DNA from 3 places in the Rhizobium sp. A22-96 genome. Region 2 is predicted to be linked to each of the others. Evidence: riboswitches for the same ligand, from Rfam matches in the RefSeq annotation. Region 2 holds a riboswitch; each other region holds the start of a gene.
What was found. Region 2 has a riboswitch for cobalamin ahead of metE (5-methyltetrahydropteroyltriglutamate--homocysteine S-methyltransferase). Riboswitches for the same ligand answer to the same signal wherever they lie in the genome.
Positions count from the first base shown of each region.

Region 1: another riboswitch for cobalamin. It lies ahead of ACQZ6F_RS13105 (aromatic ring-hydroxylating oxygenase subunit alpha); the one in region 2 lies ahead of metE (5-methyltetrahydropteroyltriglutamate--homocysteine S-methyltransferase).
Region 3: another riboswitch for cobalamin. It lies ahead of ACQZ6F_RS07670 (DUF1636 family protein); the one in region 2 lies ahead of metE (5-methyltetrahydropteroyltriglutamate--homocysteine S-methyltransferase).

Region 1 is NZ_JBNWDQ010000003.1:76,779-86,571, forward strand. It holds gene ACQZ6F_RS13075 (MOSC domain-containing protein) at 1-264, opposite strand, end outside; gene phnF (phosphonate metabolism transcriptional regulator PhnF) at 337-1,071, shown strand; gene ACQZ6F_RS13085 (FAD-binding oxidoreductase) at 1,087-2,514, opposite strand; gene ACQZ6F_RS13090 (L-threonylcarbamoyladenylate synthase) at 2,551-3,525, opposite strand; gene ACQZ6F_RS13095 (DUF6656 family protein) at 3,584-4,201, opposite strand; gene ACQZ6F_RS13100 (ACT domain-containing protein) at 4,303-4,716, shown strand; cobalamin riboswitch at 4,934-5,137, shown strand; gene ACQZ6F_RS13105 (aromatic ring-hydroxylating oxygenase subunit alpha) at 5,236-6,480, shown strand; gene ACQZ6F_RS13110 (FAD-binding oxidoreductase) at 6,483-7,571, shown strand; gene ACQZ6F_RS13115 (glycoside hydrolase family 25 protein) at 7,568-8,572, opposite strand; gene ACQZ6F_RS13120 (BA14K family protein) at 8,819-9,280, shown strand; gene ACQZ6F_RS13125 (CorA family divalent cation transporter) at 9,343-9,793, opposite strand, start outside.
Region 2 is NZ_JBNWDQ010000001.1:1,400,733-1,410,525, reverse strand. It holds gene ACQZ6F_RS06315 (helix-turn-helix domain-containing protein) at 1-430, shown strand, start outside; gene ACQZ6F_RS06310 (methyltransferase family protein) at 604-1,302, shown strand; gene ACQZ6F_RS06305 (ABC transporter ATP-binding protein) at 1,470-2,288, shown strand; gene ACQZ6F_RS06300 (ABC transporter permease) at 2,285-3,055, shown strand; gene ACQZ6F_RS06295 (ABC transporter substrate-binding protein) at 3,089-4,120, shown strand; gene metE (5-methyltetrahydropteroyltriglutamate--homocysteine S-methyltransferase) at 4,195-6,555, opposite strand; cobalamin riboswitch at 6,655-6,870, opposite strand; gene ACQZ6F_RS06285 (class I SAM-dependent methyltransferase) at 6,967-7,818, opposite strand; gene ACQZ6F_RS06280 (ABC transporter ATP-binding protein) at 7,823-8,587, opposite strand; gene ACQZ6F_RS06275 (FecCD family ABC transporter permease) at 8,584-9,621, opposite strand; gene ACQZ6F_RS06270 (ABC transporter substrate-binding protein) at 9,623-9,793, opposite strand, start outside.
Region 3 is NZ_JBNWDQ010000002.1:245,399-255,191, reverse strand. It holds gene ACQZ6F_RS07695 (FAD/NAD(P)-binding protein) at 519-1,979, shown strand; gene ACQZ6F_RS07690 (RrF2 family transcriptional regulator) at 2,187-2,657, shown strand; gene ACQZ6F_RS07685 (SfnB family sulfur acquisition oxidoreductase) at 2,675-3,892, opposite strand; gene ACQZ6F_RS07680 (hypothetical protein) at 4,181-4,465, opposite strand; gene ACQZ6F_RS07675 (FAD/NAD(P)-binding protein) at 4,486-5,901, shown strand; cobalamin riboswitch at 6,071-6,287, shown strand; gene ACQZ6F_RS07670 (DUF1636 family protein) at 6,396-6,809, shown strand; gene ACQZ6F_RS07665 (ABC transporter ATP-binding protein) at 6,819-7,601, shown strand; gene ACQZ6F_RS07660 (ABC transporter substrate-binding protein) at 7,622-8,581, shown strand; gene ACQZ6F_RS07655 (FecCD family ABC transporter permease) at 8,644-9,660, shown strand.

The DNA of each region.
Region 1 (9,793 bases), on a different contig from region 2:
CTCGCCCATGTCGCCCGGAGCGACGGAAAAGCCTTTTTCGGTGAGTTCGGCGAACAGCTCTTCGTGGATGATGTGCACCTGGCGCAGATTGGGTTGCGTCGGATCGACCGCGACGCGAGAACGGTGCTTTACCGTGACCCCCATATGCGCGTCACCTTCGACACCGAGCCCCGTCAGCAGTCGAATGTGATCCTTCGTCTGCTTGCTGAACCCGTGCACGCCGCTGCTGCTGACCGATGTCACATATATGCGCTTGTCGCCCATGCCGAACCCTTCCATAAACAATCCAGATCTTTATAAATTGGTATATACCAATTTCAAGGCGACAGTATTGTGATGGACGAGAAAAATCGACAGGGCAAAGGCGTAAAAGCAGGGACTGGCTGGGCGACCGTAGCTGATGAATTGCGGAGCGCCATCGACAAGGGCAAGCATGCGCCGGGCACCCGGCTGCCGAGCGAGCGTGCCCTGTCGGAACAGTTTGGTGTCTCACGGGTGACGATGCGGCGCGCAATTGCCGAGCTGGAGGGTGAGGGGCTCCTGCGCGTCGCGCGTGGTAGCGGCGCCTATGTGCGCGCCGACATGCCCGTTCGCTTCCAGCTGGGCGACAAGGTGCGGTTCGGCAAGGACCTGACCGCGAGGGACGCAAATCTCACCCGCAAGGTTTTCTCGACCAGGGAAATTCCAGCCAGTGCCGATATCGAGGCGAGGCTCGATCTGCAGCCGGGCGAAATGGTGCTGGAAATGTGTGTGGTTGCCTATGCCGACGAACTTCCCGTCTCCGTGGTCCTGCGCATTTGTTCGGCTGCGCGTTTTCCCGGGTTGGCGGAGAAGTTCGCTGCATTCGGCTCGTTCACGGCGGCGCTGAAGGATTACGGTGTGACGGACTATTGGCGCCGCTCCACCGACATCACGGCGCGGATGCCGACGGAGGTCGAGGCACGCCTCCTGCAGCAATCGCGCCTGACGCCGGTTCTCGCCTATGCCGGCGAAGATATTGATGCCGATGGCACGATCATTTCGTGCCAGATCGGCTGCTTCGCCTCGGAGCGGGTCGTAGTGACCGTTTAAGGCCGTCGATTGAACTCAGGCCTTGAGAACCTTCCCCGGGTTCATGATCCCCGCCGGGTCAAACGCCGTCTTGATCCGGCGCATCAGGTCCATCTCGATATCCGGGCGGATGGAAGCCAGTTCGTCGCGCTTCAGCTGACCGATGCCGTGCTCGGCGGAGATCGAGCCGCCGTGCTGCAACACCAGTCCATGCACGATCTTGTTCATCTCATGCCAACGGCCGATGAACTCGTCCTTGTCGGCGCCGACCGGCTGCGAGATGTTGTAGTGGATATTGCCGTCGCCCATATGGCCGAAGGCGCAGATGCGCGCGCCGGGCAGGGCGGCCATAACAGCCGTCTCGGCCTCGGCCATGAATTGCGGCACCTGCGCGACAGGAACGGAAACATCGTGCTTGATCGAGCCGCCTTCCGGCTTCTGCGCGTCCGACATGCTCTCGCGCATGTGCCAGATCGCCTTCTGCTGCGCTTCAGAGCTGGCAATCGTCGCATCCTGGATCAGGCCGGCCTCGTAGCCCTGTTCCAGCAGCGTCATCATCATCCGCTCGGCGGTTTCGGCCGAATCCGAGGTCGAGATATCGATCAGCACATACCAGGGATGCACCGTTTCCAGCGGATCGCGCACACCGGGGATATGGCGCTCGGTGAATTCGACGCCAAGGCGCGGCATCAGCTCGAAGCCGGTCAGCGCCGTGCCGCAGAGGCCGGAGGCGTTCTTGAACAGGATCAGCGCATCATCGACCGACTGCAGCCCGGCAAAGGCGACCTGATGGCCGAGCGGCTGCGGGAAGAGCTTCAGCACTGCCCCGGTGATGATGCCAAGCGTGCCTTCGGCGCCGATGAAGAGATCGCGCAGATCGTAGCCGGTATTGTCCTTCTTCAGGCGGCGCAATCCGTTCCAGATCTCGCCTGTGGGCAGCACCACTTCGAGGCCGAGGCAGAGCTGGCGCATATTACCATAGGCGAGAACCGCCGTGCCGCCGGCATTGGTGGAGAGATTGCCGGCGATGCGGCACGAGCCTTCCGAGCCGAGAGACAGAGGGAACATGCGGCCATGCTCAGCCGCAGCCTTGTGCACATCCGCCAGAATGCAGCCGCCATCGACGATCATGGTATTGCCGACCGGATCGATATCGCGGACCCGGTTCATGCGCTCTAGCGACAGGATGATGTCGGAGCCGCCTTCGCGCGGTGTCTGACCGCCGACAAGGCCGGTATTGCCGGTCTGCGGCACGATGGCCGTGCCTGTCTCGCTGGCAAGCTTGAGGATCGCTGAGACCTCCTCCACCGAGCTGGGCTTCAGCAGCATCGGCGAAGCACCATGGTAGAGCCCACGGTTCTCGACCAGATGCGGCGCAATCTCCGCCGCATCTCGCACGGCATGTTTCTCGCCAACGATCGCAGCGAAGCGGTCGAGAAGGGCTGAAGAGGGGGCAGAGCTCATGGCGTATCCTTTGCCGATAGAGTGTCGGGCCGATTTTTAATCTCTGGGTGCTGCCGCACGGCGCAGCCGGTCGTTGATGGCCTCGCCGAGGCCCTCGTCGGGAATATGCGAAAAGGCGATCGTCGCGGCGCCTGTGGCGTCGGCGCGCTTCATGAAGTCGAAGAGGTTTGCTGCGGCCTCCGAAAGATCGCCCGTGGCGCTCAGGTCGAGCACGGCAATGGCGCTTTCGATCCCGGCAATGTCAGGCGTCCCGAAGCGGATCAGTGTTTCACCGGCCGCAACCTCCGTCGCGTCGAGCCGCACGGCCGCGCCGGGGGCATAATGCGACGCCAGCATGCCGGGGGCTTCGATGGCGGCCGATGCCTTCTTCTTGCGCTTCAGCGCCTTGCCCGCGACCCGCTCGATCTCACGGGCGGCCAATCCGCCCGGCCGCAACAGCCGCAATTCGCCGTCTTCGACCTTGACGATGGTCGACTCGACACCGACGACGGAGGCGCCGGCGTCGAGGATCAGCGTGATCCGCTCGCCGAGATCGTCATCGACATGGTCGGCGCTGGTGGCGCTGATCTTGCCCGACGTATTGGCGCTCGGCGCGGCAAGAGGGCGCCCGAAGGCACGGATCAGCTCGCCGGCAAAGCCCTGCGGCACGCGGATGCCGACGGTATCGAGACCGGCGGTCGCCAGCGGATGGATGCCGCTGCCGGGCCTGAGCGGTAGCACCAGCGTCAGCGGGCCTGGCCAGAATGCTTCCGCCAACTTGCGGGAGATGGGATCGAAGATCGCATAGCGTTCGGCCATGGCGAGATCGCTCATATGGCAAATGAGCGGGTTGAAGCGCGGCCGTCCCTTGGTTTCGTAGATCCGGGTGATGGCAGCCGGGTTGGTGGCATCGGCTGCAAGGCCGTAGACCGTCTCCGTTGGCAACCCGATCGGCAGACCCTCGGCAAGCGTTGCCGAGGCGACATCTATCGCCGTTTGCGGGTGTTCGAGAATGTCTATGTGTCGTGCCATGGCCTGCCCGTTTGCAGTTCAGGCCGTTCTTATGCTTTTCGAGTTTTCGGATCAATGATCAAAGCTGGCGAATGATGTCGCGAAGCTGTTCGTTGCGGGCGCCGAGCAAGAGGACGTTACGGACGGCGATCTGCGGATCGTGCGTGTGGAACAGCACGCCGTTGCCGCGAATGTCGCGATTGATCGTCAGCTTCTTGTCTTCCGCCTCCTTGCCCGGATGGATGGCGACGGCGAAATACATCCGCGAATATTTCAGGCTGATATCCTCGAAGAAATTCTCTTCCTGGCCGATGCGGGCAAAGAAGTTCGCGATGTAGAAGGCCCAGTTCACCTCTTCATATCGAGCGAATTGCGTGCGCGCCGCTGTTACGTGGCAATAGCCGAGATGCGGCGTGTCCTTCAGCGTGTGATGAAAGATGAGCTTCGGAAAACGAATCGACTTATGAAAGCCGTTGAGCCGGTCATGGGTCATTTCCCCGGCATTCCGCAGCTTCTGCGCGGTCTGCTCGGCGACTTCCTGGTGGGTCATGTATCGCCGCTCTTCGGCAAGCCAATGCGGCCTGTCGCGGTTGATACGACCGGTGCGCAGGAATTCGCTATGCCCCGTTGTCGATACCGCCGGTATCGGTTCGGGGTCGGCGGGCTTCCCAGCGTCGAAATATCTGAGTTTGGCCATGCCGGGTCTCGCTATAGAGGTCTGGAGACTGCATGATAACTAGTCTTGCTTGAGCCGGGCTTAACGACGCCGGTTGCAAATCCCCAGGGAGGCCAAAACACATGCCCGGAATTACCGATCTTAAGCTGCTGCTTTCCGGCATGAAACCGAATCTCGTCGAGGGCGAGTTCGTCTATTGCACCGTTCCATCGTCGACATTGGCCGATCATATTCATCTGGAGCCGATCGGTTTTTTCCGGGAAGGGGAGGGCGTGACCCTGATCCTGCCGCTGGAGGCCGCGCGGCAGGCCGGGTTTCCGATTGCGCCCGCAATGCGCATGATCACGCTCGATGTCCATTCCTCGCTGGAGGCTATCGGCCTCACCGCGGCGTTCGCTACAGCCTTGGGAAATGCGGGCATCAGCGCCAATGTCGTCGCGGCCTATTACCACGATCATATCTTCGTTCCGGCTGCTGATGCTGACCGTGCAATGGCGGCGCTGCAGGCACTTTCGGCGTCGCAAGCGACCCCTTGATTATCGGAGATCAACCGCATTGTCGCAATCAGGATAAAGCGTCATCAAGAGGAGGCAAAATAGCGACGATCTCCATGTCTGCCGATAATCGATAAGAGATTGAATTGCCTTCCTATATTGCCCATCCCTACGACCGTCTTGCTGTTCCGTTTCATCTGTCGCCAATTTCGAAGCCGATGTCGCATTGTAGCGCAGCGGCTGACGGGGCCGAGAGTTATGATGTTATCAATCTCAAGGTGCCGTCTGCTAGGGAGACGGAGAATTGGGAAGCCGGTCAAAATCCGGCGCTGCCCCCGCAACGGTGGTGGAGTGAGGCATGGCGAATAAAGCCACTGGGTCGGCCGACCTGGGAAGGTGCCATGGGGTTCTGGAAACAGGGCCGCTCCAGAGCCCGGAAACCAGCCTTGGGGAAATTCGGTTTACTGACCGCGGCGGGCGGTCGGGACATTGCTTCAGGCCGCTCCCAAACGGCCTTGCATGTCCTTCGTCCGTTTCCCGGTAACGCGCAAGGATAGGCAAATGGATATCAGCAGCAATGTTTTGCGGCAATTGAAGAACCGCCGCGAGGGCTTCAGCCTCGAGCAGCCTTTCTATATCGATCAGGATTACTTCAAGCTCGATATGGAAATGATCTACTATCGCGACTGGCTGTTCATCGGCCATGACTGCGAAGTGCCGCGCGCGGGCAATTATTTCACCGTCCAGATCGGCGATTATCCTGTCGTCATCGTCCGTGGTCGCGATCAGGTCATCCGCGCCTTCCACAACAGCTGTCGCCATCGCGGCTCACGCGTCTGCACGACAGAGCGCGGCTCGTCGGCAAAGCTCGTCTGCCCCTATCACCAGTGGACCTACGAGCTGGACGGCTCGCTGCTGTTCGCCCGTCAGATGGCCGAGGACTTCGACAAGACCCAGTATTCGCTGAAGCCGGTCCATTGCGAAAGCGTCGGCGGCTACATCTTCATCTGTCTGGCAAAGAACGCTCCGGACTTCGCGCCCGTCCGCGCCACGATCGAGCCCTATATGGCGCCGCATCGCATGAGTGAGGCCAAGGTTGCCTTCCAGAGCACCATTATCGAAAAGGGCAACTGGAAGCTCGTTTGGGAAAACAATCGCGAGTGCTACCACTGCGCCGCCAACCATCCTGAACTCTGCCGCACGTTTTCGGAAGCACCGACGGTCAGCGGCGTGCAGGGGGCGATGAGCGATCCGGTGATCACCGCTCATTGGGAGCGCTGCGAAGCCGCCGGCCTGCCGAGCGAATTCAAGATCTCGCCTGATGGCCAGTTCCGCGCCGCCCGCATGCCGCTCATCGAAGGGGCCGAAAGCTACACCATGTCCGGCCAGAACGCCGTCAAGCGGCCGCTCTCGCCCGATGTGACGATCAACGGCATCGGCACCATGCTGCTGTTCCATTATCCGACGACATGGAACCACCTGCTTGGCGACCACGCGATTTCCTTCCGCGTCCTTCCGCTCAATGCCGAGGAGACCGCCGTCACCACCAAATGGCTGGTGCACAAGGATGCCGTCGAAGGCGTCGACTACGATCTCGAGGAACTGACCCACGTCTGGACCGAGACCAACGACCAGGATCGCCGCATCGTCGAGGAGAATGCTTTCGGCATTCACTCGCCGGCCTATGAGCCCGGTCCTTATTCGGAACTCCACGAGGGCGGCGTCATGCAGTTCGTCGAATGGTATTCGAATTTCATGATCAACCGGCTGCAGGGCGATCAGGCCAAGCTGTCGGCGGTTGCCTGAGTATGAACATGACCGTCTCCCTTAGCCATCGACACCTCGATCAGATGCAGCCCTGGAGCGACAGGCAGCATCTGCTCGAATGCCTCTCCGTCACGCCCGAAGCGCCCGATGTGATGACCTTCACATTCCGGTCCGACAAGGACAACTGGTTCCGCTATCTGCCGGGCCAGTTCGTGACGCTGGAGCTGCCGACGGCGCCGGAGCCGGTCATGCGCACCTATACGCTGTCCTCGACGCCATCGCGGCCCTTCTCGGTCGCGGTGACGGTCAAGGCGCAGAAGGACAGCATCGGCACGCGCTGGATGTTCGAGAACCTCAAGCCGGGCATGCGCATCAAGGCTTTCGGTCCTCTCGGCGATTTCACGCACGTCCGCCATCCCGGCGATAAATACCTCTTCGTCTCCGCCGGTTCCGGCGTGACGCCGATGATGGCCATGACCCGTTACATGGCCGACACCGCGCCATTGTCCGACATCACTTTCGTCAATTGCTCGCGCAGCCCGACCGACATCATCTTCCGCTCGGAGCTGGAATATCTCGCCCGCTTCATGCCGAACCTCAATCTCGGCCTGATCGTCGAGGGCTGTGGCCGCACCGATCTCTGGTCGGGGCTGAAGGGCCGCATCGACAAGGCCAAGATCGGCCTGCTGGCGCCTGATTTCATGGATCGCACGATCTTCTGCTGCGGCCCGGAAGTCTTCATGGATGCCGTCCGTTCCATGTTGGAAGCGCACGGCTTCGACATGAAGCGCTACCATCAGGAAAGCTTCCAGCCGGCAAATGCGGCGACGCCGCTTGCTGAAGTTACCGACGATGCCTCGACGGACGCTGCGACCACGATCCGCTTCACCATGGCCGGCAAGGACGTGGTTTGTGCGGCCGGGCAAACCGTGCTTCAGGCCGCGCGCGGCGCCGGCGTGCGGATCGGCGCTGCCTGCGAATCGGGCCTCTGCGGCACCTGTCGTGTCATGAAGCTTTCGGGCGAGGTCGAGATGAGCCACAATGGCGGCATCCTCGATGACGAGATCGAGGAAGGCTATATCCTGGCCTGCTGCTCGCGCCCGAAGACGGATGTTCAGGTCGAAGCCTAATAATCCTGGTAATTCAGTTCATTGATCTCCACCGGCTCGGGTCGGCGGGTAGCAGCCGTGACGACCGGATCGACCATCAGCGAGACAAGCGTCTGTAGCGGCCCGTTGCACAGCGGTCCCTGGGCGATCGTCAGGTCGGGGGCAGGCAGTGGTTTGGCGGGCAGCAAATCGCCCTGCGGCCAGATCTTGGCGAGTTGCACGCTGGTCATCGGCACAACATTGACGTCGATGTCCGTCAGCGTGCCCGGAACGCGGTAGGGGCAGCTCTTGTCGGAACAATTGTCCGATGAGGCAAACTGCCAGATGGCGTAATTATCCCAGTTGCCGAGCGGGAAGGTGCCCTTCAGATCCGGCTTGTAGCGCGCGTACCAGAGCGGCAGCCGCGACAGCAGCGGATAGATATCGCGGTGATCGGCGATATAGCGCGCGGTGTTGTGATTGACGTAGAGGATCGGATAACGTCCGGTCCTGACCTTGATGTGTGCGACAAAGACCTGCGCATCATCAAGCGACATGAAACGCGTGGGATCCATGCCGTCAATGTCGAGCACCATCAGCTCGTCCGGCTGTGGATCGGCATAATCGAGAAAATGATTGGCCTGATCGATCGGATTGCCCGGTCGCCCCAGATGATAGGCGCCCCATAACAGGCCATTCGTCTTCGCCAGCATCCGGCGGGTCTGATAGAGTTCGCGCGTGACGGCATATTTGCGCCACATGGTCTTGCAGTGGGCGAAGGTGTCACCGGCATGGTCGCCGGTACAACTGAAGCTCTCGGGCAGGCCGTCGGAGGCCTTGGAGATGAAGGCGGCGATCCGCTTGTCCTGCAGGAACGCAGTCCAGTCGATGGTATTCAGTTCATAGGCATCGACGATGAGGGCATTTTGGGGGTCCGTCCAAGGCTGGTTTTCGCCGGCCGAAGGCTTCGTGGCCGGCCCCAACAGGGCCAGTACGGTCAGGAAGCTGCAAATCAGGCTGTGGCTGTGCCGGGACCCTTTCATGAAATAATAGTAAGGATTGCTGGTTAATCTTGGGTTAAGGATCGGTTCACTATACATTCATCGTGGAGCCCTCGCATAACTCCTTAAATTGGTAGGGATTTAAGGAACAGAATAAGGTGTTGCCGCGTTTCTTGTTGTCTATTCGGACATGCTGCGAAGCAGGGCGCTTAATCCTGCGAAAGAAGCATGCCCGACATCAAACGCTATACGCTTGAGCACAAGACAAACCAGCGAATGGAGATAAGAATGCTTGGTTTCCGTGCGAGAATTGCGACCATCGCTATTTCGGCCGCTGTCACCCTGACGAGCTTCACGCCGTCCTTTGCCATTCAGATGCCTGCTGCGCCGATCGCACCTGTGGAGAAATCCACGCTTGGCAATGTCGAGCAGGTTCAATGGCGGGGCTATCACGGCGGCTATTATCGCCGCGGCTGGTATGGCGGCTATCGCGGCTATTCGGGTTATCGCCATGGCTATCGTTACCATGATGGCTACTGGTTCCCGCTGGCCGCCTTCGGTGCCGGCGCGCTCATCGGCGGGGCGATTGCCAGCCAGCCTCGCTACTATGCGGCCCCGCCTCCGTCCGGCGGCATCAATCCGCGCCACGTCGAATGGTGCTCGGATCGTTATCGCTCCTATCGGGCTTACGACAACACGTTCCAGCCCAACCAGGGCCCGCGCCGTCAGTGCTACTCGCCCTATTATTGAGCGACACGCCAAAAATCATCGACACAGCCGCCCGTTATCCGGGCGGCTTTTTTGTGCCGGCGTCAGAGAATGTTGACCCGCTTGAGCAGCCACCATGCCAGCAGCATGGATGCGATAATAAAGCCGATCGCGTATCCCGTACCGCTTGAGCCGCCCGAAAGGGGCAGGCTCGATGTATTCATGCCGAAGAAGCCGGTCACCAGCGTCGGCGGCAGCAGGAACGCCGTCATGATCGAGAGGATGTAGAGATGGCGATTGATCTCGGAGGCAAGCTTCGAGTCGATTTCTTCATGCAGCAGCCTGGCGCGCTCCTGCAGCGCGTAGACATCGTGTTCGACTGCTTCGAGGCGTCCCGTCAGACGTCCCGCAATGTCCTCGAAACCAAGCGGCATTTCCTCGTCGTCTGAGGCGGCCGCATGCCGCATCAGGGAGAGGACGGTTCGCAGATGGCGGTGCAGCCGCACGATCGTCCGTCGAATGGGCGGAAGCTGCGTGCGCTCGTCACGCGAGCTA
Region 2 (9,793 bases):
GAACAACGCACGCACACGGCAAGACAGTATGCGGGAGGGCGCACGGCTCTTCCTGGCCGGCTCGAATGTGCTTGATATCGTCACGGCTGTTCTGGATGTCCGATATGGCGATACGAGAAGAAAACTGGCGCGGTCGCCCTTCGCGCTTGAAGTCAACGACTACGCGTTTCGCCTCTGCCGTCCGGTGATGATTGAAGCTGCAGCACTTTTCCAGGCCGATTTCGCCGCATTGCTCGAACAGACCATAGCGACAGGTCTCCTGGCGCTCCGGCCCACGATCTCGGTTAGAACCCTGGTGCAGCTGCTCTGCGACGGTGCTCGCGGAACCAACCAGAGCTTCTTTGCGCCATTGCCAGAGGAAATTGCCGTGCGCTACCGGGAAATGAGCCAAGCAATCCTTTATGGTTGCGCGGGGCAAGCCAAGCCGTAGCGGATTTATCGAAGCTCCCGCGACTGCCATGCGCCCAAGGATAGCGAAGGCGTGACATTGGCATGCGTGCCACAGAAGCGGACACGCGCCCTTTCGCATGGTCGAAGCTGCCCTAATGTCATACTATCCGATGACCTTGGCGAGCACAGTCTATCCGGGGAGGAGCAGAGCACATGGCCGTCACCGAACCCAAACCAATATCCCGTGCCGCGGCGATGGCCTATGCGATCGGTCTGCCGCTGATGTTGCTTGCGCTTGTCTTCGTACCGGTCGGACGCCTCTACTGGCTGCCCGGATGGATCTTCATCGCCTTCCTGGCCGTCATCTACGGTGTGTCGATCTCGGTCCTGAAGCGGTTGAACCCGGCGATCTTCAGGGCACGCAATCGCTTTCAGGCCGGCACCAAGCGCTGGGACGTAATCCTCGTCTCCCTGGTCTGCTTGGGCATGGTCGCGGAAATTCCGCTCGGGACGCTTGATGCCGGCAGAATGTTGTGGTCGGTCGTGCCGCTTTCCGTCGTCATCCTTGGCTATGCCCTGCTTGCTGCCGGCATCGCGCTCGGTGCCTGGGCGCAGGCGGTCAATCGCTTCTTCGAACCCGGCGTGCGCCTGCAGCGCGAGCGCGGCCAGCATGTCATCAGCACCGGCCCCTACGCATATGTGCGCCATCCCGGCTATGTCAGCGCGATCCTGGTGTTTGCAGGCCTGGCCTTGGCATTGGCTTCGTGGTGGGCGCTTATACCGGCTGCTTGGGCGAGCGGGCTTCTGGTCTTGCGGACAAGCTGGGAGGATGCCTTGCTGCGCGCCGAACTCGATGGCTATGCCGACTACGCCGGACGCGTGCGGTTCCGGTTGGTGCCAGGGCTCTGGTGAGGGGCAGAGCAAATCTTGGCTACCACCTTCCGCGCTGCCTCCCCTGTGACATAACCGATAGCATGCTAATCGCATATTGACTGCCGCGGCTCGCTTTGATCTTTTGGCGGGAAAGCACAATGCCTGACGTTCCAACAAGTTGGGGCGTCCGGGAGGAACAGCAGGGCATGATGATGGAGGCTGTGCGGGCGGTCAGCCTGAAGAAGGTGGCGATTTCGTTTGAAATGGCCAGCAAGACCCGGTTTGATGCCGTTTCCGCAACCGATCTGGATGTCGGCGCGCACGAATTCGTGGCCATCGTCGGTCCGACGGGTTGCGGCAAATCCACCCTTCTCAATGCCGCGGCCGGGCTTTTGACACCGGCATCCGGCACGGTTGAAATATTCGGCCAGCCGCTGAAGGCGATCAATCGGCAGGCGGGCTATCTCTTCCAGCAGGATTCGCTGATGCCGTGGAAGACGGTGCTGCAGAATGTTGCGATCGGGCTCGAGATCGCTGGTGTCGCTCCGACCGAGGCAAAGAAGAATGCCCTTGAGTGGTTGAGGCGCGTCGGCCTTGCCGCTTTCGCCGATCGCTTTCCGCGCATGCTGTCAGGCGGCCAGCGCAAGCGCGTCGGTCTCGCGCAGGTGCTGATCCGCGATCCGAAGCTCCTCTTGATGGACGAGCCGTTCGGTCCGCTCGATGCTCAGACCCGTCTCATCATGGGCGATCTTCTCTTGAAGCTCTGGTCGGAGGATCGCAAGGCCGTCATGTTCGTCACCCATGACTTGGACGAGGCGATCGCTCTTGCCGACAGGGTCGTCATCATGTCCGCCGGTCCGAAATCCCGCATCATCGGCGACTTCAAGGTCACGCTGGAACGTCCACGCGATATCGCCGAGATCCGGCACGATCCCGTGTTCATTCAGCTGCACCGGGATATCTGGCAGGCATTGCGCGACGAAGTCATGACGGCCTATCGCCAGACCAGCGGGGAAACTGCATGAACCGCACGCGCCTCCTGTCGCTGCAGATCCTTGTGGCCGTCGTCATCCTGCTGATCTGGCATCTGGCCACCACCACGACGCTTTTCGGCAATCCGAAGACGATATCCTTCTTCTTCGCTGATCCCCTGAAGGTGGCGCTGCGCGTCGTGCAATGGTTCGCAAGCGGATCGATCTGGTACCATCTCTGGATCACGCTGTCAGAATCCCTCCTCGCCTTCCTCCTTGGCTCCTTCGGTGGCATCGTTTTCGGCTTCTGGTTCGCGCGCAAGCCTTTGGTTGCGGCCGTCTTTGACCCATACGTGAAGGCTGCGAATGCCCTGCCCCGCGTCGTGCTGGCACCCATTTTCGCCCTTTGGTTCGGCCTCGGCATCTGGTCCAAGGTGGCGCTCGGCATCACGCTGGTCTTCTTCATCGTCTTTTTCAACGTCTACCAGGGCGTCAAGGAAGTCAGCCAGCCTGTCTTGTCCAATGCGCGGATGCTTGGCATGAACGAGCGCCAGTTGCTGCGCCATGTCTACCTGCCCTCGGCATTGTCCTGGGTATTTTCAAGCCTGCATACCTCGGTCGGTTTTGCCGTCGTCGGTGCTGTTGTCGGCGAATATCTGGGCTCGGCTGCCGGCCTCGGCTACCTGATCCAGCAGGCGGAAGGCGTTTTCGACGTGACGGGCGTCTTTGCCGGCATGGTCGTGCTGACGGCCTTCGTCCTAATCGTCGATTGGCTGGTGACCGTGGCCGAACGCCGGCTACTCGCCTGGCGCGGCCAGTAGAACACATAGTATGAGGAAATGGAGGAGGACGACATGGAACGCAGGACATTTCTGATCGCAACGGCAAGCCTCGGCATCGGGGCTTCGCTCGGCGGCATTCTGCCGGCGGCGGCACAGGATGCCAAACCGGAGAAGCCCGATCTTCTGATCGGCGTCGGCGGCAAGCCGCTGCTCTACTATCTGCCGCTGACGATCGCCGAGCGAAAGGGCTTCTTCAAGGAAGAGGGCCTGAACGTCACCATCAATGATTTCGCCGGCGGCTCGAAGTCGCTGGAAGGCCTGATCGGCGGTTCGCTCGATGTGGTGGCCGGCGCCTATGAACACACGATCCGCATGCAGAACAAGGGACAGGACATCGTCGCGATCTGCAATCTCGGCCGTTTCCCCGGGATCGTCATCGCCGTGCGCAAGGAGCTTGCCGGCGAGATCAAGTCCATGGCCGATATGAAGGGCCGCAAGATCGGCGTGACCGCACCCGGCTCATCGACGGCGCTGATGTTCCAATATGCCATGCTGAAGAACGGGCTGAAAGTCGACGACGCGTCGCTGATCGGCGTCGGGGGCGGCGCCGGAGCGGTCGCGGCGGTCAAGAGCGGGCAGATCGACGGGCTCTCCCATCTCGATCCGGTCATCGCGCAATTGCAGTATGACGGCGATATCACCGTGCTGCTTGATACCCGCACCGAAGCCGGCACGCGCGCGCTCTTCGGAGGTCCCAATCCAGCCGCCACCGTTTATATCAAGCGCGAGTTTGCCGTGGCCAATCCGATAACGACGCAACGGACGGTCAATGCCTTCATGAAGGCGCTGAAATGGCTCGGGACGGCGAGCCCCGAGGATGTCGCCGGCGTCGTGCCAGAGGAATATCTGCTCGGCAATCGCGACCTCTATATGCAAGCCTTCAAGAATTCGAAGGAAATGTATTCGCCTGACGGCATGGTCACGAAGGAAGGCTATGATTCGATGATGGGCGTCCTGAAGACGCTCGATCCGGAACTCGCCAATATCGATGTGCCTTTCGAGAAGACATTCGATCCGACCTTTGCCAAGGCCGCAAAGACCTGATCGAAACGGCATCGAATGCAGATAAGTTGAGAGCCGACTCAAGCGAGCCGGCTCTCAATCTCTGGCGGAATGCCTTAGGCGATGAGGGCTCGTTCCTCAGCCCTGGCATGTTCCTGCCGCAGGCTGCGGGCGGCTTGAACCATGTTGACGAGTGCCGGCTTCACCTCTTCCCATTTGCGGGTCTTCAATCCGCAATCCGGATTGACCCATAGCTGGCCATCCTGAAGACGCCTGCGCGCCAGCGACAAAAGATCGGTCATCTCGCTGACGTCTGGAATGCGCGGCGAGTGGATGTCGTAGACGCCGGGGCCGATCTCGTTCGGATATTTGAAGTTCCTGAACGCATCGAGAAGTTCCATCTTCGAGCGAGACGTCTCGATGGAGATGACGTCGGCATCCATCGCGGCAATGGCGATGATGATGTCGTTGAACTCCGAGTAGCACATATGCGTATGGACCTGCGTCCCATCCGCAACACCGCTTGAGCACAAGCGGAAGCTCTCGACTGCCCAATCGAGATAGGCCTGCTTGTCCTTGTGTCTGAGCGGAAGACCCTCGCGAAGGGCTGCCTCGTCGATCTGGATCATCCTGGCACCGGCCTTTTCCAGATCGACGACCTCGTCACGGATCGCAAGCGCAATCTGTCGGCACGTTTCGCTGCGGGCGATGTCGTCCCGAACGAAGGACCAATTGAGGATGGTGACCGGTCCGGTCAACATGCCCTTCACCGGCTTCTGCGTCAGCGATTGGGAATATTCCCACCAGCGAACGGTCATCGGGTCCGGCCGGGAGACGTCACCGAAGATGATCGGCGGACGCACATAGCGTGAACCATAGCTCTGCACCCATGCATGCTGGGTGAAGGCAAAGCCCGACAATTGCTCGCCGAAATACTGCACCATGTCGTTGCGTTCGAATTCGCCATGGACCAGCACGTCGAGGCCGATTTCTTCCTGCCAACGGATTGTGGCTTCGGTCTCCTTGCGCAGGAAGGCCTCGTAGTCGACATAGCTGAGCGTGCCCTTTGCATGGGCAGAACGAGCCTTCCGAACCTCCGGCGTCTGCGGGAAGGAGCCGATCGTCGTCGTCGGGAAGAGCGGCAGCTTGATCGTTTCCGCTTGCACCGACCGACGCTGCACAAACGCGCTCTTGCGCTGCTTCATGGCGGCATCGACCCCGGCAAGGCGGCCGCGTACCAACGGGTCGATTACCTTCGGTGATGAGGCCCGTGCAGCGATAGCCCTGGATGCGACGGCGACTTCCACTGAAACGGCAGCCTTTCCTTCGGCAAGACCACGGCCGAGCGTCGCAAGCTCACCGAGCTTTTGCGTGGCAAATGCCAGCCAGCTCTTCAGGTCGCTATCGAGCGCCGTCTCAAGCTCCAGATCGATCGGAACATGCAGCAGCGAGCAAGATGCTGCCACTTCGACGCCGTCGATACTACGCGCCGTGGCAACAGGCTGAAGGCGGTTGATGATCGCAGCCAGATCCGCCCTCCAGATGTTGCGGCCATCGATGATGCCGAGCGACAGAACCTGATCCTTGCGAACGGCCTTCACGACATCATCGAGCTGACCTGGCGCACGCGTCAGATCGACATGGACACCGGCAACCGGCAGCTCGGTGATAGCAGCCAGATTGTCGGCAAGACCGCCGAAATAGGTTGTCAGCATGATCTTCTGATCCGGCGCCGCCTCGGTCAACGCCTTGTAGGCGACCGAGAAGGCATGGCGCTCGCCCTCGGTCAGATCGAGAACGGCGATCGGCTCATCGATCTGCACCCAGTCGGCACCGGCAGCGCTCAGCCGGCGCAGCAATTCCTCGTAGACCGGAAGCAGTTTCGGCAGCAGGCCCAGCGGCTTGAAGGTTGCCGAGCGAGCCTTGGCGAGTTTCAGGAAGGTGACCGGTCCGAGAATGACCGGGCGGGTGTGAATGCCGAGCGCCTTTGCCTCGAGGAAGTGATCGACGGGCTTTTGCGTGGTGAGCGCAAAAGCCTGATCTTCTGAAACCTCGGGCACCATGTAGTGATAGTTGGTGTCGAACCACTTGGTCATTTCAAGCGCCTGCACACCATGGCCATGATGCGTATGGCCGCAATCGGCATGGCCATCGCCTTGGCTGCCGCGCGCCATGGCGAAGTAGGTCGACAATGAAACGTCGCCGCCCTTCCAGCCGTATACGGAAGGAATGGCACCGACCATGACGGCGGTGTCGAGGACATGATCGTAGAATGAGAAATCGTTGGAAGGGATACGGGTGATCCCGCTGTCGCGCTGAAGCGACCAGTTTTCAGCCCGGAGCTTCCTGGCGGTTTCGATGAGTTCGCTCTCGGGAATCTTTCCGGACCAGTAGGCTTCGAGCGCGAATTTCAGTTCGCGATGGCGACCGATACGCGGAAAGCCAAGAGAAGCGACTGGGACAGTTTTGGTTGGCATAGTCATACCCCATTGGTTGTGGGGGCATGGGTCAAGCGGACGCGTGCGGACAAGGCCAATATCGGCCAGCCACAGCAACCACCGGGACACCCCGCCCGTGGACGTTATTTTGTTGTGGCAGGTCTCCTGGCTTGCGGGTCGTCACCTTTGTCCGTCTTCCCAAGGCTCATCGCCTCAGTGACATGAATGGACATTGGCTCGCCGCTCACAGTTGCGGGGGCAGCCCCGGAATAGCCGATCTCTCAGCGCACCGGATTCCCTCTTAGCTCTGGAGCGAATGGAGTGCCCCAGAGAACCATAACGCTGGTGATTTCGCACCAAGCGCAGAAAATTGTCAATAGATATAAACAAATCTTTATATGTTTATTTGTCCTGACTGACTTCTCAAATCCAGCCGGCAGCTAATCCAGTTCATCGTGGCTGCGAGGTTGGTTCAAGGGCCGGCCTGACCGCATCCACTAAATTTCTTTGCGGAAAATGGGTGGGGGTCCATGGCCGCATGCAGGTCAGAATAAACCGCCGATAAACGAGGGTTCGAAGCTTGTTCCGCAGATTGGCATTCTTCCGCTGCGCCCTGGCAATAGGCCCGTGCGACTGGAGCTGAATGGCCGCAAAGCCCGCTGCCGACAATAGCGGGGTCAACTCTTCCGAACGCAGGCCGCTGCCAAAAGGCAAGGCCTCCATGATGCGAGAGTGGCGGCTGCTTAGCGCCCCATCATAATTTTGATCAGCGCCGACGAAGCGGTCAATCAGCGAAATCAGCAGCCTGGCAATCTGGCCGCTCGGCTTCGGCTTGGCCCAGTCGCCGTCGAAGATCACGAGGCGCCCGCCGGGCTTGAGTAGCCGAAGCCATTCCCTGAAGGTCTCTTCCGGCTGCGTCAGCGTCCAGACGAGATGCCGGCAGACGATCGCATCGTAGGCCGCATCCGGCTCCATAGTCTGTTCGGCATCGGCCAGCAGAAATCGAAGACGCGGCTTGCCTGCATGCTTCTTGCGCGCGACGGCCAGCATCGCTTCGGAAAAATCCAGCGCCGTCACCTCGTGACCGAGATCATGGATCAGCCGCGTCACCTCACCGGTGCCGCAGGCAAGCTCCAGAACACGCTTTGGCTGGGAGCCAAGCGCTGCGCGGATCGGCTTCTGCCAGGCGTCTGCCTCGGGGCCGGGTGCTATCCTGTGGCCGAAAGCAAGATCGAAGGTCTCCGACCGTTTCGACCAATAGTCCCTGATTTCTTCCTTGAGGTGGAAATTGGCACCGTCCATCAGATCAGCCCGCCATATATTGAATGTTGCAGCGGCCGTGGACGGCGGACTTCTGGACATGGGCGCGTACGCCGAAGACCCGCTCGATCAGCTCCTGCGTCAAGACTTCCTCCGGCGGTCCGGCAGCCACCACCTCACCCTTCTGCAGCACGGCGAGACTGTCGCAGAACATCGCCGCCAGATTGAGATCGTGCAACGCGACGATGGAGGTCACGTCGAGCTTGGAAACCAGGCCCAGAATGTCGAGCTGATGCTGGATATCGAGATGGTTCGTCGGCTCATCGAGCAGCAATTCGCTCGGGGTCTGTGCCAGCGCCCTGGCAATATGAACACGCTGCCGCTCGCCGCCGGACAGGGTCTGCCACAACTGCCCGGCTCGATCCCTCATGCCGACGCGGGCAAGCGCATCGAAGACCGCAATATCGTCGCCGGCGCTCCAGGAGGAAAGCGGGCCGCGATGCGGTGTACGCCCAAGACGAACGACATCGATGACGGTCACCTGCATGTCCGTGGTCGCCTGCTGCTCCACCAGCGCGACACGGCGGGCGATATCGCCACGAGAAATGGAGGCAATATCATCGCCACCGAGGCGGATGACGCCGCTCTTCACCTTCCGGAGCCGGCAGATCAGCCGCAGAAGGCTGGACTTGCCGGAACCGTTCGGCCCGAGGAGGCCGAGCACCTTTCCCTTTTCCACTGTCAGGCTGATGCCGTTGACGATCAGCGTGTTGCCGGCGGCAAAAGTCACCTTATCGACCGCGATGCTCATGCCGTCCTCCGGGCGCGATAGAGAATGATGGCGAAGGCCGGAGCGCCGAACAACGCGGTCACCACCCCGATCGGCAGGATCTGCTGGGGAATGATGATCCTCGAGACGATATCGGCGCCGACCATGAAGATCGCTCCGCCGAGTGCCGACGCCGGCAATAAGCGATCGTGATTGGGGCCGACCATGAAACGGGCCGCATGCGGAATGACGAGCCCGACGAAGCCGATCGAACCGACAATGCTGACCACCGCCGCCGTCATGAATGCCGTCGTTCCGAGCAGCACGATCTGCGCGCGGCGCACCGCTATGCCGAGCGAGGCCGCGGCATCGGTTCCAAAGACGAATGCGTCGAGCACGCGGACATGCGCCATGCAGATGATAAAGCCGATAATGGCGATCGGTCCGGACAAATAGACATCCGGCCAACGCACACCGCTCATGGAGCCGAGCAGCCAGAACATGACGCCCCTCGCCTGCTCGGCATTGGCCGATGTGGTGACGATATAGGAGGTCAGTGCATTGAAGAGCTGCGAGCCGGCGACGCCACAGAGAATGATGCGCTCGCTGGTGCCGCCGACACCGGCTGCCAGCAGGCCGACAAACAGAAATGCCACAACCGCACCAATGAAGGCGCCGCTGGAAAGAGTGAGGATTCCGTAGCCGAGCCCGAGGATCATGATGCAGACGGCACCCGTGGAGGCACCCGCCGAAATGCCGAGCACATAGGGTTCTGCAAGCGGATTGCGCAACAACGCCTGCAGGATCACGCCACTTAAGGCCAGCGATGCACCGGTGCTTGCGGCAACGAGCGCCCGGCTCAGGCGATAGTCCCAGACGATGCCCTGATGAATCCGGCTAAGCTCGAAATCCGTTCCGAGCAGCCGGTTCGCAACTGCCTTGGCGGTCGTCGACAACGGGATCGAAATCTCGCCGATCGAGACCGCAAGGCTGATCATGAATGCCAGAAACACCAGCGCAGCCACGGTGAGCGCCAAGAGCGCCCACCTTTCTCGCCGTTCTGCAATCAGGCGCATTCTACTCTGCCAGGCCGAAGGACTTGATGCCCTTGGCCAGCGTCTCGATGCCATCGATGGTGCGGATGGTCGGGTTCATCGACTGCGCATCCATCATGACGAAATGCTTGTTCTTGACCGCATCGAGCTGGCTGGTGACCGGATCCTTCTGCAGGAAGTCAAGCTTGACCTT
Region 3 (9,793 bases), on a different contig from region 2:
CTATGTTCTGTGTGCCAACAGCCGGCTTGTCTATCTCGCCAACCAATTGAACGCAGCTATTTATGAGGCCGTTAATCCCCGGCAGGCCTGGCCTTCAGCGGCACAAGTTCAATGCTTTTTGTGCCCACCTTCCATCAGACTGAATACAAAGATAACCACCAAAAGCAGCATCAGCGTATAATCGAAGGCGGTGAGTAGACGAAGCAGTTCCATGATGTTTCTCCTCCCGAGAGAAAACGGATCAGAACAATTATTAGTATGTTCTTTTGTTCGTTGTATGCCAAGTTTTTTACATCCTGCGGTGCAAAAACAATGTTGTGCGGGGCACAATTAAATACTTGTTTGCAAAGCCTTATCGCCGCCGCCCGGTGAGGTCTGGTTGCAAGGCAAGCGCTTGTTCGCCCCTGGATCTTATTGTCAATAAAATTTATAGAGTATATTTCTTGCGGCTATGGAAATTGCTGTTGTTCGGCGGGCGATAAGCTCATAATGCCGATCAATTTGGAAGGAGTTGGCGATTGACTATTGGCTCTGACCATGAGGCCCGGGAACTGCCTGTTATCGCCATCGTCGGCGGTGGAGTATCCGGCGCGGCAGTCGCCTTCCATCTGCTGCAGCACCGGTCTTTACAGCCTGGCCAGTTGTTCATATTCGAGCCGCGGGAGCGTCTGGGGACCGGGCTTGCCTACGACACGCAAGATCCCGCCCATCGCATCAACGTGCCGGCGGCCAAGATGAGTCTTCTGCCTGACGACCTTGAGCATTTTCAACGCTGGCTCTTGGAGCGGGACGCATTGGCAGGTGACGAAGTGGCGGTCGCAGCCAATGGCGGGCTCTTTCCGCGCCGCGCTCTTTTCGGCAATTATATCAATAGCATGATACGCCCTTTCGTCGAGGATGGGCGCCTGGTCCATGTCCAGCAGGGTGTCGAGCGCATCCGCCGGTGGGGTCATCGCTGGGTGGTTACCGGCGATGCAGGGCAGGAGGTGGACGCGGATATTCTCGTCATTGCCACCAGCCATCCATCGCCCCTGCCACCGCGCTTGCTGCAGGATGCGCTTGCCGATCATCCGCGTTTCGTCGCGGACCCAACTAAGCGGGATGTGCTTGCGGCCATCCGCGCCGATGATCGCGTGCTGGTGGTCGGCAACGGATTGACGTCGGCCGATGTCATCGCCTCTCTTGAATTGCGGGGCCACAAAGGCCCCATCACAGCCATATCCCGCAGGGGCTTGCGTTCGCGCGGCCATGCGCCTGTAAAGCAGGAGCTGTTCGGCGATTTCGCCAGTCATCCTTCGCGAACGGCAGTCTCGCTTCTAAGATGCGTGCGTGCTGCCATCCGGGAAGCGGAAGGCGAGGGGCGCAGCTGGCATGGTGTTATCGATCACGTGCGCGGGCAGGGGCGGCATTTGTGGAATGCCTTGCCGATCGAAGAGCGACGCCGCGTCGTCAGGCACTTGCGGCCTTTCTGGGATGTACATCGTTTTCGCGTGGCACCGCAGGTGGAGGCAGTCAGCGAGCGGGCGATCGGTACCGGCCGGCTGGAGGTACTGGCCGCCTCGGTGGCTTCCGTTAAGGCGGCTGAAGGCATCATCGATTGCAGGCTTCGCCTCAGTCGCTCCGACCGGACTATCGAGAGGCAATTCGATGCCGTTGTCGTCACCACCGGCCCCGGTCATCGCGGAATTCTGCAATCGCAGGGTTGGATCGGCGAGTTGGCGGGAGACGGTTGTCTTGCCATGGATCAAGCCGGCTTGGGGCTCGCCTGCGATATGCAATCGCGGGCGCTCGATGCGGATGGCGAGATCGTGCCGTCCTTGTTCATCTCGGGACCCCTGGCGCGCGGAACCTTCGGCGAGCTGATGGGGCTGCCAGAGGTGATCGAGCATGCAGTTCTCGTTGCCGAACAGCTGGCGGGCGCAATTGACGAACACGCGGATAAGCCACACAAGGCATATTTGGACAGTAGCGCCGCCTAAATCCAAGAAAAGCCGCAAAATCGTTGCTTGGGCGATACATTTGCCTAAATTTACTCATATAAACTATACAATTTGTGAGTTATTGTCTTGTTCGTCGGAGATGGCAGGGTTACTTCGGCAATCCATGATGACAAGATCGGCTGGGTGAGTCTCACTTGAACCCAGGCCGGGTTTCCAACAATTGACTTTGCAGTAAAGCGGATAGCGATGCTTACGAAAAAAGGAAAATACGGATTGAAGGCGCTGGTGGATCTGGCTCGCCTCGCGCCGGGCGAAACCGCGTTCATCAATGATATTGCCCAGCGCAATAACATTCCGAAGAAATTCCTCGATACCATCCTGCTCGAGTTGCGCAATGCCGGCGTGCTTCGCTCCAAGAAGGGGCCAGGCGGTGGCTATTCCCTGTCCCGCCCCTCGTCGGACATCCGCATCGGTCATGTCATTCGCACGCTGGACGGCCCATTGGCGCCGATCCGCTGCGCCAGCCGCACGGCCTATGAAGCCTGCGACGACTGTTCGGATCCGGAGCGCTGTCAGGTGCGGCGCTCCATGACGGAGGTCCGCGATGCCATTGCCGAGATTCTCGACAACATGACGCTGGAACAGTTCGTTGCCGGTGGCGGCTCCGGGATCGAGATCGAAGAGCGGGAAGACTACCGCGCCTCAAACATCGGCTGACCTACCCCGACGATCGTTCAGGGCGATGAACTCTTCGATGGCTTTATGCCGTTGAGATGATAATTGCCGACGACGCTGTATTTCCGACGCGCTGGGTCGTGCAGCGTGTGAATTCGGGCGTTGCGCCAATGGCGGTCGAGATTGAGGCCGATGCGGGCCGCCGATGTGCCGGCCAGATCAAACAGCGTGTTGGCCGTTTCCATGGCGATCTCCGCCGTCATCGTCTGGGCCGCCGCGACGCAAAGCACGGCGTCGATCACATGATCCTCGGTGAGATTGATCTGGGCGGCATCGATCTTGCTGCCGGCGCGCTCCACGATCGCTGTCGCCACTTCGATACGGACGGCGATTTCTCCTATCCTGGTGATGATGAGGGGATCGTCCGCGGCGCGCTTGCTCTCGCCGTCGGCCCATGCATGCGGATGCGTGCGGACAAAGTCGATGGTCGCCGCAAGCGCGGATCGGGCTATGCCGAGATTGATGCCTGCATGGGTGAGCTGGCTCACCGACTCGGTGACTGTGGGATGCCCGGGCTTCTCGCGCTGTGACAGAACGGAATCGGCACCAAGATAGACGTTGTGAAGGATGGTCGTACCGTTTCCGGAGGTGCGTTGGCCAAAGCCATCCCAGTCATCGATGATCTGGGTGCCCTCGGTGTTCCGCGGAATGATGGCAACGGTGACCTCGCCACTTTCTTCGGTTACGAAAACGGCAATCCAGTCGGAAAACAACACGCTGGCGGAACGCAGGCTCCGGCCACTGAGGCGATAGCCCGGGCCGTCCGATGTGAGATGCAGATCGTCCTGACCCGTTGCGCCCGCATCGTTTTCCGGGAATACGCCGCCAAAACGGTCGCCAATGATGGCTCTCGCGAAGAGCGAAGCCTTCTGCTCCTCGCTGCCGCCGACGCGCACCGCTTCCAGCACATGGAAATGCGTTTGCGGAATCTGCGCGATAGAAGGGTCGGCCTCGGCGAGAATGGCGACGACTTCAGTCAGCACCGAATTGGAAATGTCGATGCCGCCATGTTCCGAGGGCACGGATATTCCGAGCAGGCCGGATTGGGATAGAGCCTCGATTTCGTCATAGGGCAGAACGCGGTTGACGTCGCGATCGCTCGCCTGCTGGGCGAAGTTTGCGGCCAGGGACCGCGCGATATCGAGCGCTTCCTCTTCGCTTTGAATGCGATGCGCGGGCGGCCTGACGCATTCGTGCAACTGCGAAACAGTCCCCATTCGTCACTCCATCGGCCGATGCTTCTGGCAAGGCAAATCGGTGCCATCTTAATTTCCATGGGTGTCGTGTACAACGGATTTTCTGCGCTTACGCGCACCGCGCCGTTGGCCATGATAGGCATTGAACGAACAAATTGTGAGCACTCGGCGGGATATTGCGCAGTGGTCGGCAAGAGATCCATAGCCACTGGGTGTTTGGCATCATGGCGTGGCCATCTGAGCGGCTGCTATCGTCCGGCTGAAAAGAAAGCACTTGCTAGCGGCGCGTTTTCGCGCTTTCATATACGACTAAATAAGTAGACTATAGCAATAATCCTGTTGCCCTTTTTTACAGGCGTCATGTGGGCAGCCGATTGCGGGCATCTGGTTTCGGACCAGAGTTGGACCCGCGTTAGCATCCTTCAGCAGCGGAATAGAAACCCGATTGAAGAGGATGCGCCGAATTTTGAGAACCGCTGTGGCTTCCGTGCGTTTCATGAACCGCAGCTTGGTGGCTGTCAGGTGCTGAACATCGGAGTTCAGGGTTTCGCAGGCAGTGCAGTGAAAAAGCCCAAGAAAGGCATGATCGACCACCTCTCGCTCCAGGAGTTGATATGACGGTTCAGGGATTATTTTCCGCGAAGGCGGATGCGGCAGGCAGGGGCTATGCGATGCCCCGCATTGCCGTTGTCGGGCGTGGTTTCTCCGGAATGATGATGGCGATCGCGCTGATGAAGACGGTGCGCTTTCCCTTTCATCTGCAGCTGTTCGATCCTAATTCCAGCGTTAGCGGCGGTCAGGCGCTGGCGTCCGGCCATAGTAGCGAAATCCTGAACAGCCGCGTGCGCGATCTTTCCGTCTCAGCCGGCGATCCCGACGACTTCAATCAATGGCTCAGTGCCAATGCGCCCTTCCGCAGCGCGGTTCCGGCCGCAATACCGGGCTTTCTGCAGATCTTCGTTCCGAAGAGCATTTTCAGCGATTATGTCTATCAGCGCTTTTCTGAGGCCTTCTCATCGCGACGGGATGTCACGGTGCAGGTCAGCAGCGAGATGGTCTTCGGGGTTCGCCGTATTCGCGGCAATCGTTTCGTGGTGGACAGCGACGGGGCCGCGAATGCGCCGTTCGACATGGTCGTACTCGCTACCGGCTACGGCATGATCGACCAGCAATCACCGGCCAGCGACCTGGCGAACATTCCGACGACAGTGCGGGCGCGCCGCCTGGTGTCGCGGCCGCACACGATCCTGCTCGGCAGCGGCCTGCGCGTCGTCGACCGGCTTCTGCAGATGCGCGACAATGGCTATACCGGCCAGATCTCCATCGTTTCGCGACGCGGTTTCCTGCCGCAGAGCCATACGCGCAACAATGCCGATCCGGTCTTTCCCGCCGACGAGATGCCCAATCAGCTGAGCGAGATCGTCCGTTTCATTCGCAAGGCTTGCGATGGTGCGGAGGCTAACGGTCAGAGCTGGCAATCGATCATGAACGGTCTGCGCAAGCATGCGCGCTCGCTCTGGCGCTCGCTGCCCGCAGGCCAGAAGCGGCAGTTCAATCGCCATCTTCGCGCGCTCTACGACAGCCATCGCAATAGGCTGCCCGAGGCGCTGCATGTTCGCCTGCAACAGGAGCTGGCCGAAGGCAACACCTTGCTCAGGCGTGGCCACCTGATCCGCCGCACGCCGACCGGCTTGGTGCTGAGGCCGGCAGGACGACAGGACACCGAGCAGCTCTATGCCGATGACGTGATCGACTGTCGCTGCCAGTCAGCCGATCTGAGCGTTCCGCTATTGCGGAACCTGATCGAGGCCGGTCTTGCCGTGCCGGACGAACTCGGGCTCGGTCTTGCCGTCGAGGCGACGGGTGCGCTTGAGGTGGACGGCCGCACGACGGAAGGGCTTTTTGCCATCGGTCCGCTCGGGCTCGGCAGTCTTCCGGATATCGACCTAGTGCCGGAGATCGTGACGCAGGCCTATGCGGCCGCCGAAAGCATGGCGGAGCGTTTTCATCCGCAATGCAAGGCGGTGTAGCTGTTTCTTGAATGTTCAGATGAGGTCTCGTCATTTCCAAAAGAGATGACGTTTCGGAAGAAAGCGACTTGCGATAAGTTATGTAATAACGTAACAAGAATGCTATTACTGTCGCCCAGGACAAACGAAGATACATATGACATCGCCGTTGCCCGCTTCCGCTTTCTATGAGATGAATGCCGCAGATGGTGCTGCCGCCGGAGCAATCCGGCTGGTGGCTGAAAAGGGAACACGGTGCGGATTACCCATCAGGGGCCAAAACCGTGGCTGCCCCCGCAACTGTAAGCGGAGAGCGCGTTCGCAGCATGCCACTGGCGTCAAGCCGGGAAGGCGCGAACGAGCTATGACCCGCGAGCCAGGAGACCTGCCATCGACGATATCAACCGCAACGGACGGGGTGTTCCGATGGAAATTCAGTGGTTGGGCGAGGACGTTTTTGCGTCCGCTGGCCCTATATTGACTTTGCCTCCGGCGAGATCTCCGGGAGGCACTCCATGGACAATACAAGAGAAACGACGCACCGGATCACCGTGTGCACCAGCTGCCGTCATGTCGGCAAGCCGTGCCGGCCGGGTCTCGATCTTTTAAAACATCTGCAGGCGGCCATGGCCCAGGCGGGCGCCGCTCTTTCCGATGATTTCAGTCTCGAGGGCAGCATCTGCATGGCTGGCTGTGAACGGCCCTGCACAGTGTCCTTTCAGGCAACGGCGAAAGCAACGTACCTCTTCGGTGACATCGAGGACGGTGCGGATATCGGTGCGCTCGTCTCCTTCGCGCAGCTCTATCGCGACCGGCCCGACGGGCTGACGCGTGAGAGCGAACGTCCGAGGACGCTTGGGGGCAAGACTTTGGCGCGCATTCCCGCCGCCATCGTCTCGGCCGAGCGTCAGTCGGTATCGCTGCAGTAGGAGGTGACCATGCCGGAAGGAAGCGCAAGACTCGACGCTGAGGGCGTCACCTGGGGTGTCCAAAAAGGCATGCCCATCATCAGCGGTATCACTTTGTCCGTCGAAGCCGGCGGTCGATTGGCCATCATCGGGCCAAACGGTGCAGGCAAGTCGACGCTGCTGCGTTGCCTTTATCGTGGTCTCAAACCGCATCGCGGCACGGTTCGCCTTGATGGCATCGATCTCTGGTCCCTCGGTCCGCGACAGGCGGCACAGCGCATCGCCGTCGTGCCGCAGGAGACGCCGAGCGATTTTCCCTTCAGCGTGCGGGACGTGGTGCTGATGGGCCGCATTCCGCACCGCAAGGGCATGGCGCGCTGGAGCGAGCGAGATCATGAAGTGACAACGGATGCGCTGGCGCGGCTGGAGCTCGAGCCGTTGGCGCTAAGACAGTTCGTTTCGCTTTCCGGCGGTGAAAAGCAGCGGGCGCTGATCGCCCGCGCTCTCGCACAGGAGCCGGACCTGATCATTCTCGACGAGCCGACCAACCATCTCGATATCCGCCACCAGCTGGAGATACTCGAGCTGCTGAAAGGCCTTGGCCGGACGATCATCACCACGCTTCACGATATCAATCTGGCCGCTGATTTCGCCACGCATGTCGCAGTGCTCGATTGCGGGCGGCTTACGGGGCATGGCCAGCCTGACGATGTCCTCACCGTGGAACATATTTCTTCCGCGTTCCGTGTCGGTGCCAGCCTGCATCAGGCTGATCGCGGCGACAGCAGGCGCTTCTCCTTTTCCCTCAGATAGTTCGATCATTGGAGTCATTGATGTTTTCTCGCTTTTCCCTATCCGCCGCCGCCTTGCTGGTGGGCACATTTGTCGCGGGCGCAGCAATGGCCGAACCGGTCACCGTGCGCAGCTGCAATCGCGATGTCACCTTCGACAAGGCCCCGGAGCGGGCGGTTTCGAATGACGTCAACCTGACGGAAATGATGCTGGCCCTGAAGCTTCAGGACCGCATGGTCGGCTATACCGGCATTTCCGGCTGGAAGACCCTGGATGAGAAGCTGCGCGACGGCGTCAAGGAACTCCCTGAATTGTCGCCGAAATATCCGAGCAAGGAAGTGCTGCTCGGCGCCAATGCGGACTTCTATTTCGCCGGCTGGAACTACGGCATGAAGGTCGGTGGCGAGGTCACGCCGGAAACGCTGGCGCCCTTCGGCATCAAGGTCTACGAGCTGACGGAATCCTGCATCTTCGTCATGCAGAAGAACAAGCCGACCATGGACGACATGTTCGTGGATCTGCTCAATCTCGGCAAGATCTTTCGTGTCGAGGATAGGGCGGAAGCACTGGTGGCGGGCTATCGCAAGCAGCTCGCCGAGATCCAGGCAAAGATCGGCCATGTCGACAAGCCGACCCGCGTTTTCGTCTATGACTCCGGCGAGGAAAAGCCGTTCACCTCGGGTCGCTACGGAATTCCGACCGCGCTGATCGAAGCCGCAGGCGGGATCAACGTCATGGAGGACGTCGAGAAGAGCTGGACGGAGGTTTCCTGGGAGCCCGTCATCGAGAAGAACCCGGAGGCCATCGTCATCGTCGATTATGGTCAGGTGACTGCGGCGCAGAAGATCGCGTTCCTCAAGGGTAATCCGGCTTTCAAGAATATCGATGCCGTCAAGAACGACCGCTTCGTCGTGTTGCCCTATGTCGAGGCGACGCCGGGGCCGCGCAATATCGAGGCCATTGCGACCCTGGCAAAGGCGTTTCATCCGAACGCGATGTGATTGTCGCCAATGCAGGTCCGTCCAGTCCATCAGTGGGCGGATCTCTTTTTACAGATTTGAATATGCGCCTCAGCCTCTCCATTCTCATTCCATTGCTCGCTATCGGCCTTGTCCTGTCGATCACCGCCGGGGTCTCGCTCGGGGCCGCGCCCATTCCATTTTCGACCGTGTGGTCGATCGTCGGCAATAAACTGCATGCAGGCATGTTTATTGTCGGATGGTCGGAGGGCCAGGAGAGTATCGTCTGGGATGTGCGCTTTCCGCGCGTCATACTGGCGGCGCTGGTCGGGGCGGGGCTTGCCGTCACCGGCGCCGTGCTTCAGGCCCTGACGCGCAATCCGCTGGCGGACCCGCATCTTCTCGGCGTTTCCTCAGGGGCAGCATTCGGTGCCATTCTGGCATTGCTGCATACCGGGCTGATCCTCGGCCTGTTGACGGTGCCGTTGTTTTCTTTCGCGGGCGCGCTGCTCGCGACTGGGGCAGTCGGCCTCACCACGCATCTGACGCGATCCCAATCGGCAGACAGGTTGGTCCTTTCAGGGGTGGCTGTCGCTTTCGTCTTTACCGCGCTCGGCAATCTGCTGATTTTCCTGGGCGATCCGCGGGCGACTAACACTGTGGTCTTCTGGATGCTCGGCGGATTGGGGTTGGCGCAATGGCAGCACCTCGTCTATCCGGCCGGCATATTGTTCTTCTGCCTCGTGTTGCTTATTCCAAAGGCGAGGGAGCTGAATGCGCTCGCCATGGGCGATGAGACGGCAACGACGCTGGGCATAGCAGTCAAGCAGTTCCGGCTGCTATTGTTTGTGACCACGGCCTTGCTGACGGGCGTAATGGTCGCGTTTTCCGGCGCTATCGGTTTCATCGGGCTCATGGTGCCGCATTTCGTGCGTCTGATTGCTGGTGGCGACAATGTTCGTGTTGTGCCGCTGAGTGCTATGTTCGGTGCGTTGATCTTGATCTGGGCGGATATCGTCGCGCGCTTGATCATGGCGCCGGAAGACATGCCGATCGGCATTGTCACCGGGTTGGTCGGCGGCATGGCCTTCATCCTGATCCTGCGAAAGGGGCAGAGCTAAGGGAGGCCATTGCCAAGATCCTTCGCCGGCCTATTTCCGGCAGGCGATGCACGGTGCAATACGGCGTCGGCGAGGTGAAATGGACGATGTACGGCCTTGGACGGGGCGATAGAGCCTGATAAGGCGGGAAATG